DNA from 2 places in the Synechococcus sp. L2F genome. Region 2 is predicted to be linked to the other one. Evidence: predicted binding sites of a transcription regulator. Region 2 holds the regulator's gene; the other holds the start of a gene.
The links. Region 2 encodes HrcA, which represses chaperone genes, less so after heat shock. Its sites were predicted from a motif close to TTAGCACTCNNNNNNNNNGAGTGCTAA; they were not measured.

Region 1 (3,410 bases), on a different contig from region 2:
ATACCGGCGATCGAGGCGGCGTTCTGCAGACCGGAGCGGGTCACCTTGGCGGGATCAACGATGCCGGCAGCCAGCATGTCGACGTATTCACCGGTGGCGGCGTTGTAGCCCTCGTTGAACGGCATGCCCTTGACATGCTCAGCGACGACGGCGCCATTGACGCCGGCGTTCTGGGCGATCCGCATCAGCGGAGCGGTGAGGGCGGAGGCCACGATGGTGGCACCGATCAGCTCTTCGCCGGTGAGGTTGGCAGCCGCCCACTCCTCGAGGGCAGGGGCCAGGTGGGCCAGGGTGGTGCCGCCACCAGGAACGATGCCTTCCTCAACAGCCGCCTTGGTGGCGTTGATGGCGTCTTCCAGGCGCAGCTTCTTGTCCTTCATCTCGGTTTCGGTGGCTGCACCCACCTTCACCACGGCCACACCGCCGCTCAGCTTGGCCAGACGCTCCTGCAGCTTCTCCTTGTCGTAGGAGGAGTCGGTTTCGTCGATCTGCTTGCGGATCTGCTCCACACGGGCCTTGACGGCCACTTCGTTGCCTTCGGCGACGATGGTGGTGGTGTCCTTGTTGATGGTGATGCGGCGGGCGGTGCCCAGCATCTCCAGCTTGGTGTTCTCCAGCTTGAGGCCGGCGTCTTCGGTGATCAGCTGACCGTTGGTGAGAACAGCGATGTCCTCAAGCATGGCCTTGCGGCGGTCACCGAAACCAGGGGCCTTGACGGCGGCCACGTTGAGCACACCGCGCAGGCGGTTCACCACCAGGGTGGCGAGGGCTTCCTTCTCGATGTCCTCGGCGATGATCAGCAGGGGCTTGCCGGTGCGAGCGATCTGCTCAAGCACGGGCACCAGGTCTTGCACCAGGCCGATCTTCTTGTCGGTGAGCAGGATGTAGGGCTCGTCGAGCACCGCTTCCATCCGCTCGGTGTCGGTGGCGAAGTAAGGGGAGATGTAGCCCTTGTCGAAGCGCATGCCCTCGGTGACCTCCAGTTCGGTGGTCATCGACTTCCCTTCTTCCAGGGAGATCACGCCTTCTTTGCCGACCTTGTCCATAGCGTCGGCGATCATGCGGCCCACCTCTTCGTCGTTGCCGGCGGAGATGGTGCCCACCTGGGCGATGGCGTTGCTGTCGGCGATCGGCTTGGCGTGCTCCTCAATCTTCTTGACGAGGAAATCGGCAGCCTTGTCGATGCCCTTCTTGAGGGTGATGGCGTTGGCGCCCGCAGCCACGTTGCGAAGACCGGCCTTGACCATGGCGTGGGCCAGGACGGTGGCCGTGGTGGTGCCGTCGCCGGCGGCGTCGTTGGTTTTGGAGGCGGCCTGACGGATCAGGGCCACACCGGTGTTCTCGATGTGGTCTTCCAGTTCGATCTCTTTGGCGATCGTGACGCCATCATTGATGATCTGGGGAGCGCCGAATTTCTTTTCCAGCACCACGTTGCGGCCCTTGGGGCCGAGGGTGACGGCAACGGCCTCAGCGAGGATGTCGATGCCTTTTTCGAGGGCCCGGCGGGCGTTCTCGTTGTAAATAATGCGCTTGGCCATGGAAGGGATGCTCCTTGAAGTAGTTGGTAAAGGGTTGACCGTCCGACGAGTCGTCGGGGGTCAGGACGTGATCAGTGAGGGCAGTTGAGGCTCACAGGAACCTCATGTGCCGGAGCGATCAGTCGACGATGGCGAGAATGTCTTTTTCTGAGAGCAGCACGAACTCATCGGTGCCGAGCTTGATGTCAGTACCGGCGTACTTGCTGTAGAGCACCTTGTCGCCCACGCTCACTTCAGGAGCCTGGCGGGAGCCGTCCTCATTGCGCTTGCCGGGGCCCACTTGGACCACTTCGCCCACCTGGGGCTTCTCCTTTGCAGTGTCGGGGAGCAGGATGCCGCCCGCGGTTCTTTCCTCCGATTCGGACACCTTGATGAAAATGCGATCTCCAAGGGGTTTGACAGTGGAGACGCTGAGGGAGACAGCAGCCATGGATCGTTTCAAATGCGGTGGTGCGGCGCCGGGGCGCCACAGGGGAGAGCGAATTAGCACTCGCCCTGCCTGAGTGCCAACCTATGGCGGTGGAAGGGTGCAGTGCAATCGGTACGGTGTGCGGTTGACCGAACCCAGCACGCGGCACCGGCCTCTGGCTCTGAAGACCAGGCCATTCGCGGTGGTAAGGTGGCGCGGCTTCAGGCGGGCGCGCGTCCCGCTGCGCGATCTTCCTTCCTTTCCTATGGCTGCTGCTGCTCCCGTCAACACCGGCTCCAAGGGTGTTGTCCGTCAGGTGATCGGCCCCGTTCTCGACATTGAATTTCCGGCCGGCAAGCTGCCCCGCATCTTCAATGCCATTCGCGTTGAAGGCCGCAATTCCTCGGGTCAGGACATCGCCCTCACCGCCGAAGTCCAGCAGCTCCTCGGCGATCACCGGGTGCGTGCGGTTGCGATGAGCGGCACCGACGGCGTCGTGCGTGGCATGTCTGCCCTCGACACGGGCGCCCCGATCAGCGTCCCCGTGGGAGAGGCCACTCTTGGCCGCATCTTCAACGTGCTCGGCGAGCCGGTTGATGAGCGTGGGCCGGTCACCTCCACCCTCACATCTCCCATCCACAGGGATGCGCCGAAGCTGATCGAGCTCGAAACCAAGCCCAAGGTGTTTGAAACCGGCATCAAGGTGATCGACCTCCTGGCTCCTTACCGCCAGGGTGGCAAGGTCGGCCTGTTCGGTGGCGCCGGCGTGGGCAAAACCGTGCTGATCCAGGAGCTCATCAACAACATTGCCAAGGAGCACGGCGGTGTTTCCGTGTTCGGTGGCGTTGGCGAGCGCACCCGTGAGGGCAACGACCTCTACGAAGAGTTCAAGGAATCTGGAGTGATCAACTCCGAAGACCTCCCGAAATCCAAGGTGGCGCTCTGCTTCGGTCAGATGAACGAGCCCCCCGGCGCCCGCATGCGCGTGGGTCTGTCGGCACTCACCATGGCCGAGCATTTCCGTGATGTGAACAAGCAGGATGTGCTGCTGTTCATCGACAACATCTTCCGCTTCGTCCAAGCCGGCTCCGAAGTGAGCGCCCTGCTCGGCCGCATGCCCTCCGCTGTGGGCTACCAGCCCACCCTCGGCACCGACGTTGGTGAGCTTCAGGAACGCATCACCTCCACGCTCGAAGGTTCAATCACCTCGATCCAGGCTGTGTACGTGCCGGCCGACGACCTCACCGACCCCGCTCCCGCCACCACCTTTGCCCACCTCGATGCCACCACGGTGCTGAGCCGCGGCCTGGCTTCGAAGGGCATCTACCCGGCCGTCGACCCGCTCGACTCCACCAGCACCATGCTCCAGCCGGCCGTTGTGGGCGACGAGCACTACCGCACCGCCCGTGCCGTGCAATCCACCCTGCAGCGCTACAAAGAGCTGCAGGACATCATCGCCATCC
Region 2 (3,410 bases):
GAGCACCACCCAGCCCGCCGCTCCGATCAGCAGCAGCGTGACGGCCACGGCCAGGATCGCCGCCAGGAATGGGCGGATCTTCATGCGTAGCGCGCAGGAATGGCCTCATCCTTATGCATGAAGCCGCCTCCGTGCATCGTCAACGCACACCCGGCCAGCCACCACGCCCATGCCCGCACCCATGCCCCAGGAAAGCCAAACCACCCCCACCCCGGCCCCGCTGCAGGCACGGGAGCTGCAGCAGCGGCTCAACGAGGGTGCCGATCTGCAGCTGGTGGATGTGCGGGAACCGGCAGAGCTGGCCATGGCCGCGCTGCAGCAGAGAGTGATCCATCTGCCCTTGAGCCGCTCCTCGGAATGGGTCAGCCGGATCGACGCGCTGCTCGACCGCGAGCGTGAGGTGGTGGTGCTCTGCCATGCCGGCATGCGCAGCTGGCAGTTCGGCTGCTGGTTGATGGAGCAGCAGGGTTTCGAGCGGGTCTGGAACCTGGAGGGGGGCATCGATGCCTGGAGCGTCCAGGTCGATCGGTCGGTGCCGCGTTACTGAGCAGCGCTACCAGACCGATGGCGCGGTACAGGTCCTCGTCTTACCGCAGTCAGCGGAGCGGCGGCGGTAAGCCGGGCTGGCCCAGATCGGCTCCATCACCTGACGCCGGAGCAGCTCCACGATTGTGGCGCTGATGGTGCTGAGCTGCGCAACGAGCAGGTTGTGGCCGACCCGGCGGGTTCGGACCCCGCTCCTCTTTTGCACGTGCTGGTGATGGAGATCGTGGAGGGCGATCGCCTGCTCCAGCCGCACCACTCCATGAGCAACAGGGGCCGCGCCTGTGAGCGGAGTGGTCTCCGCGATCCTGGGCACGCTGGTGTCCTCAAGGGTCAGGTTGGATTCGCTGTCGACTGCGGCCGCTGCCAACGCTTCACTGGCTTCTGCCTGCTGCCATCCAAGCGATCAGCCATGAAACCCGAACCAACACCTAGCGGCCTTGTTGCCCAGACGAAATGGTGTTCCTGTTGGCCAGCGGCGTCGTTGGTATCGGTTACGGTTCGCGCACCATCCGTTGACTAGCCCCTCGTTGCCTCACCTCAGCCGCCGCCATCAGCAGGTGTTGCAGGCAACGGTGCAGCATTACGTGGACACGGTCGAGCCCGTGGGGAGCCGCACCCTGGTGCAACGCTTCGGCTTCCAGACCTCACCTGCCACGGTGCGTTCGGCCATGGGGGCGCTGGAGCAACAGGGCCTGCTTGTGCAGCCGCACACCTCCGCCGGGCGTATTCCAAGCCAGCGCGGCTACCGCCTCTACGTGGACAGCCTGCTGCCACCCCCCGGTGCCGGAGCGCTGCAACTGGAGCAGGAACTGCTGGGGCTGAGCCTGCGCTGGGCTGCCCTCGACGATCTGCTGCTGCATCTGGCGCGGCGGCTGGCCGATCTCACCGGCCTGCTGAGCCTGATCACACGCCCCCAGGGCGATCGCTCCGCCCTTCAGGCCGTGCGCCTGGTGCCCAGCGGCGACCGCCTGCTGGTGTTCCTGGTGGAGAACGCCGTGATGACCAGCTGCCTGAACCTGCATCTGCCACCGGCGGCGGCCCCCGAGCTGCTGCCGCTCGAGCGCTGGGTGATGGATCAGCTCAGCCTGCATCCGGGCCAGCCAATCCCCTGGAACGCCCTGCCGCCTCAGCTGCAGCGCAGCGGCTGGCTGCTGCGCGAGGCGCTCCGCAGCCACCGCATGGCCCGTCCGGGCGATGCCGACGGCGCCCTCGCGCTCGGGCTGGGGGGATTGCTGGGGCAGCCGGAATTCAGCCGCACCGCCACGCTGCGGCCGCTGGTGCAGCTGGTGGAGGAAGACCCCCATCTGCTGCTGCAACCTGACGGCAGACCCAGCGAAGGCGTCTGGATCGGTGCCGAAAATCCCCATCCCGCCCTGCAGGACTGCGCACTCGTGCAGGCCACTTACCGCACCGGCGACGGCAGCCAGGGGCACGTGGCCCTGGTGGGGCCGATGCGGATGGCCTACGCCACCGCCCGGGCGGCGGTGCGCTCGGTGGCCGCCAGCCTGCAGCGGTTGCTCAGTTGAGCGGCCGGCGGCTTGAGAGCATGGCGCCATGACTTACTGCGTCGGTTTCCTGCTCAAGGAGGGTCTGGTGATGTGCGCCGACTCCCGCACCAATGCGGGGGTGGACTACATCTCCAGCTACCGGAAGCTGCACGTGTTCCAGCCGGCACCTGACCGGCTGTTCGTACTTCTGGCGGCGGGCAACCTGGCCACCACCCAGGCGATCCTCAACTGGATCCGCCGCGACCTCAGCGCCGCCGCCACTCCGGCGGCCGTGGGGGCGCCGGCCAGCGCTGCAGCTGATGACCGGACCGCCGGACCGGACCTGCTCAGCTGCCGTCATCTGTTCGAGGCGGCGGCCTACATCGGCCGCCTGAGCGTGGCGGTGCAGAACGAGAACGAGAGCGCCCTCAAGCAGGTGGGCGCGAGCGGTGAGGCCACCTTCATCCTTGGCGGCCAGATCGCCGGCAACGACCACGGCCTCTACCGGATCTACGCCCAGGGCAACGCGATCATGGCCACGCCGGAAACGCCGTTCCTGCAGATCGGCGAGAGCAAATACGGCAAGCCTCCCCTCGATGTGGTGGGTGACTACGGGATGTCGCTGGAGGATGCCACCCGCCTCTGCCTGATTTCCCAGGTGATCACCCGGCGCTCCAACCTCACGGTGGGGCCCCCGTTCGAGGTGGCGCTCTATCCGCGCAATTCGCTGGCCATCTCCCAGCACCTGCGCCTGGAGCGGGGCTCCAAGCTGCTCGGCGAGATGGCCCGGATCTGGGCAGACAGCCAGCGCGATGCGCTCAGCAACCTGCCCCGGCTGCCCTGGGAGCCTCAGCCGGCCAGCTGATCCCCCAACCGGTCAGCCACGGTGTTCACGTCCTTGTCGCCGCGGCCGGAGAGGTTCACCACCACTTCGGTGCCCGGCGCCAGGGTGGGGCAGAGCTGCTCCAGCCAGGCGAAGGCGTGAGCGGTTTCCAGCGCCGGGATGATGCCCTCGAGCTCAGACACCAGGCGCAGGGCAGTGAGCGCCTCGTCGTCGGTGACGGCGGCATACTCCGCCCGGCCCACATCCCGCAGGTAGCTGTGCTCGGGGCCGACGCCCGGGTAATCCAGGCCGGCGCTGATCGAATGGGCCTCCTGCACCTGCCCTTCGCCGTCCTGCAGCAGCAAGCTCATGGCGCCATGCAGCACGCCGATCCGCCCTTCGGTGATCGTGGCGGCATGGCGTCCCGTGGCCACGCCCTCGCCGGCGGCCTCGACGCCGATCAGCCGCACGGAGGTGTCTTCCACGAACGGGTGGAACAGGCCCATGGCGTTGGAGCCACCACCCACGCAGGCCACCAGCACATCGGGCAGACG

Region 1: the regulator HrcA is predicted to act here: its motif matches at 2,022-2,048, upstream of groES (co-chaperone GroES).

What each region holds. Positions count from the first base shown of each region.
Region 1 covers NZ_JAGQBP010000004.1:195,263-198,672, forward strand. The annotation lists gene groL (chaperonin GroEL) at 1-1,538, opposite strand, end outside; gene groES (co-chaperone GroES) at 1,657-1,968, opposite strand; gene atpD (F0F1 ATP synthase subunit beta) at 2,213-3,410, shown strand, end outside.
Region 2 covers NZ_JAGQBP010000002.1:39,631-43,040, forward strand. The annotation lists gene KBZ19_RS05170 (DUF3352 domain-containing protein) at 1-84, opposite strand, end outside; gene KBZ19_RS05175 (rhodanese-like domain-containing protein) at 182-547, shown strand; gene KBZ19_RS05180 (hypothetical protein) at 554-913, opposite strand; gene KBZ19_RS05185 (heat-inducible transcriptional repressor HrcA) at 1,059-2,072, shown strand; gene KBZ19_RS05190 (20S proteasome subunit A/B) at 2,101-2,898, shown strand; gene trpB (tryptophan synthase subunit beta) at 2,883-3,410, opposite strand, start outside.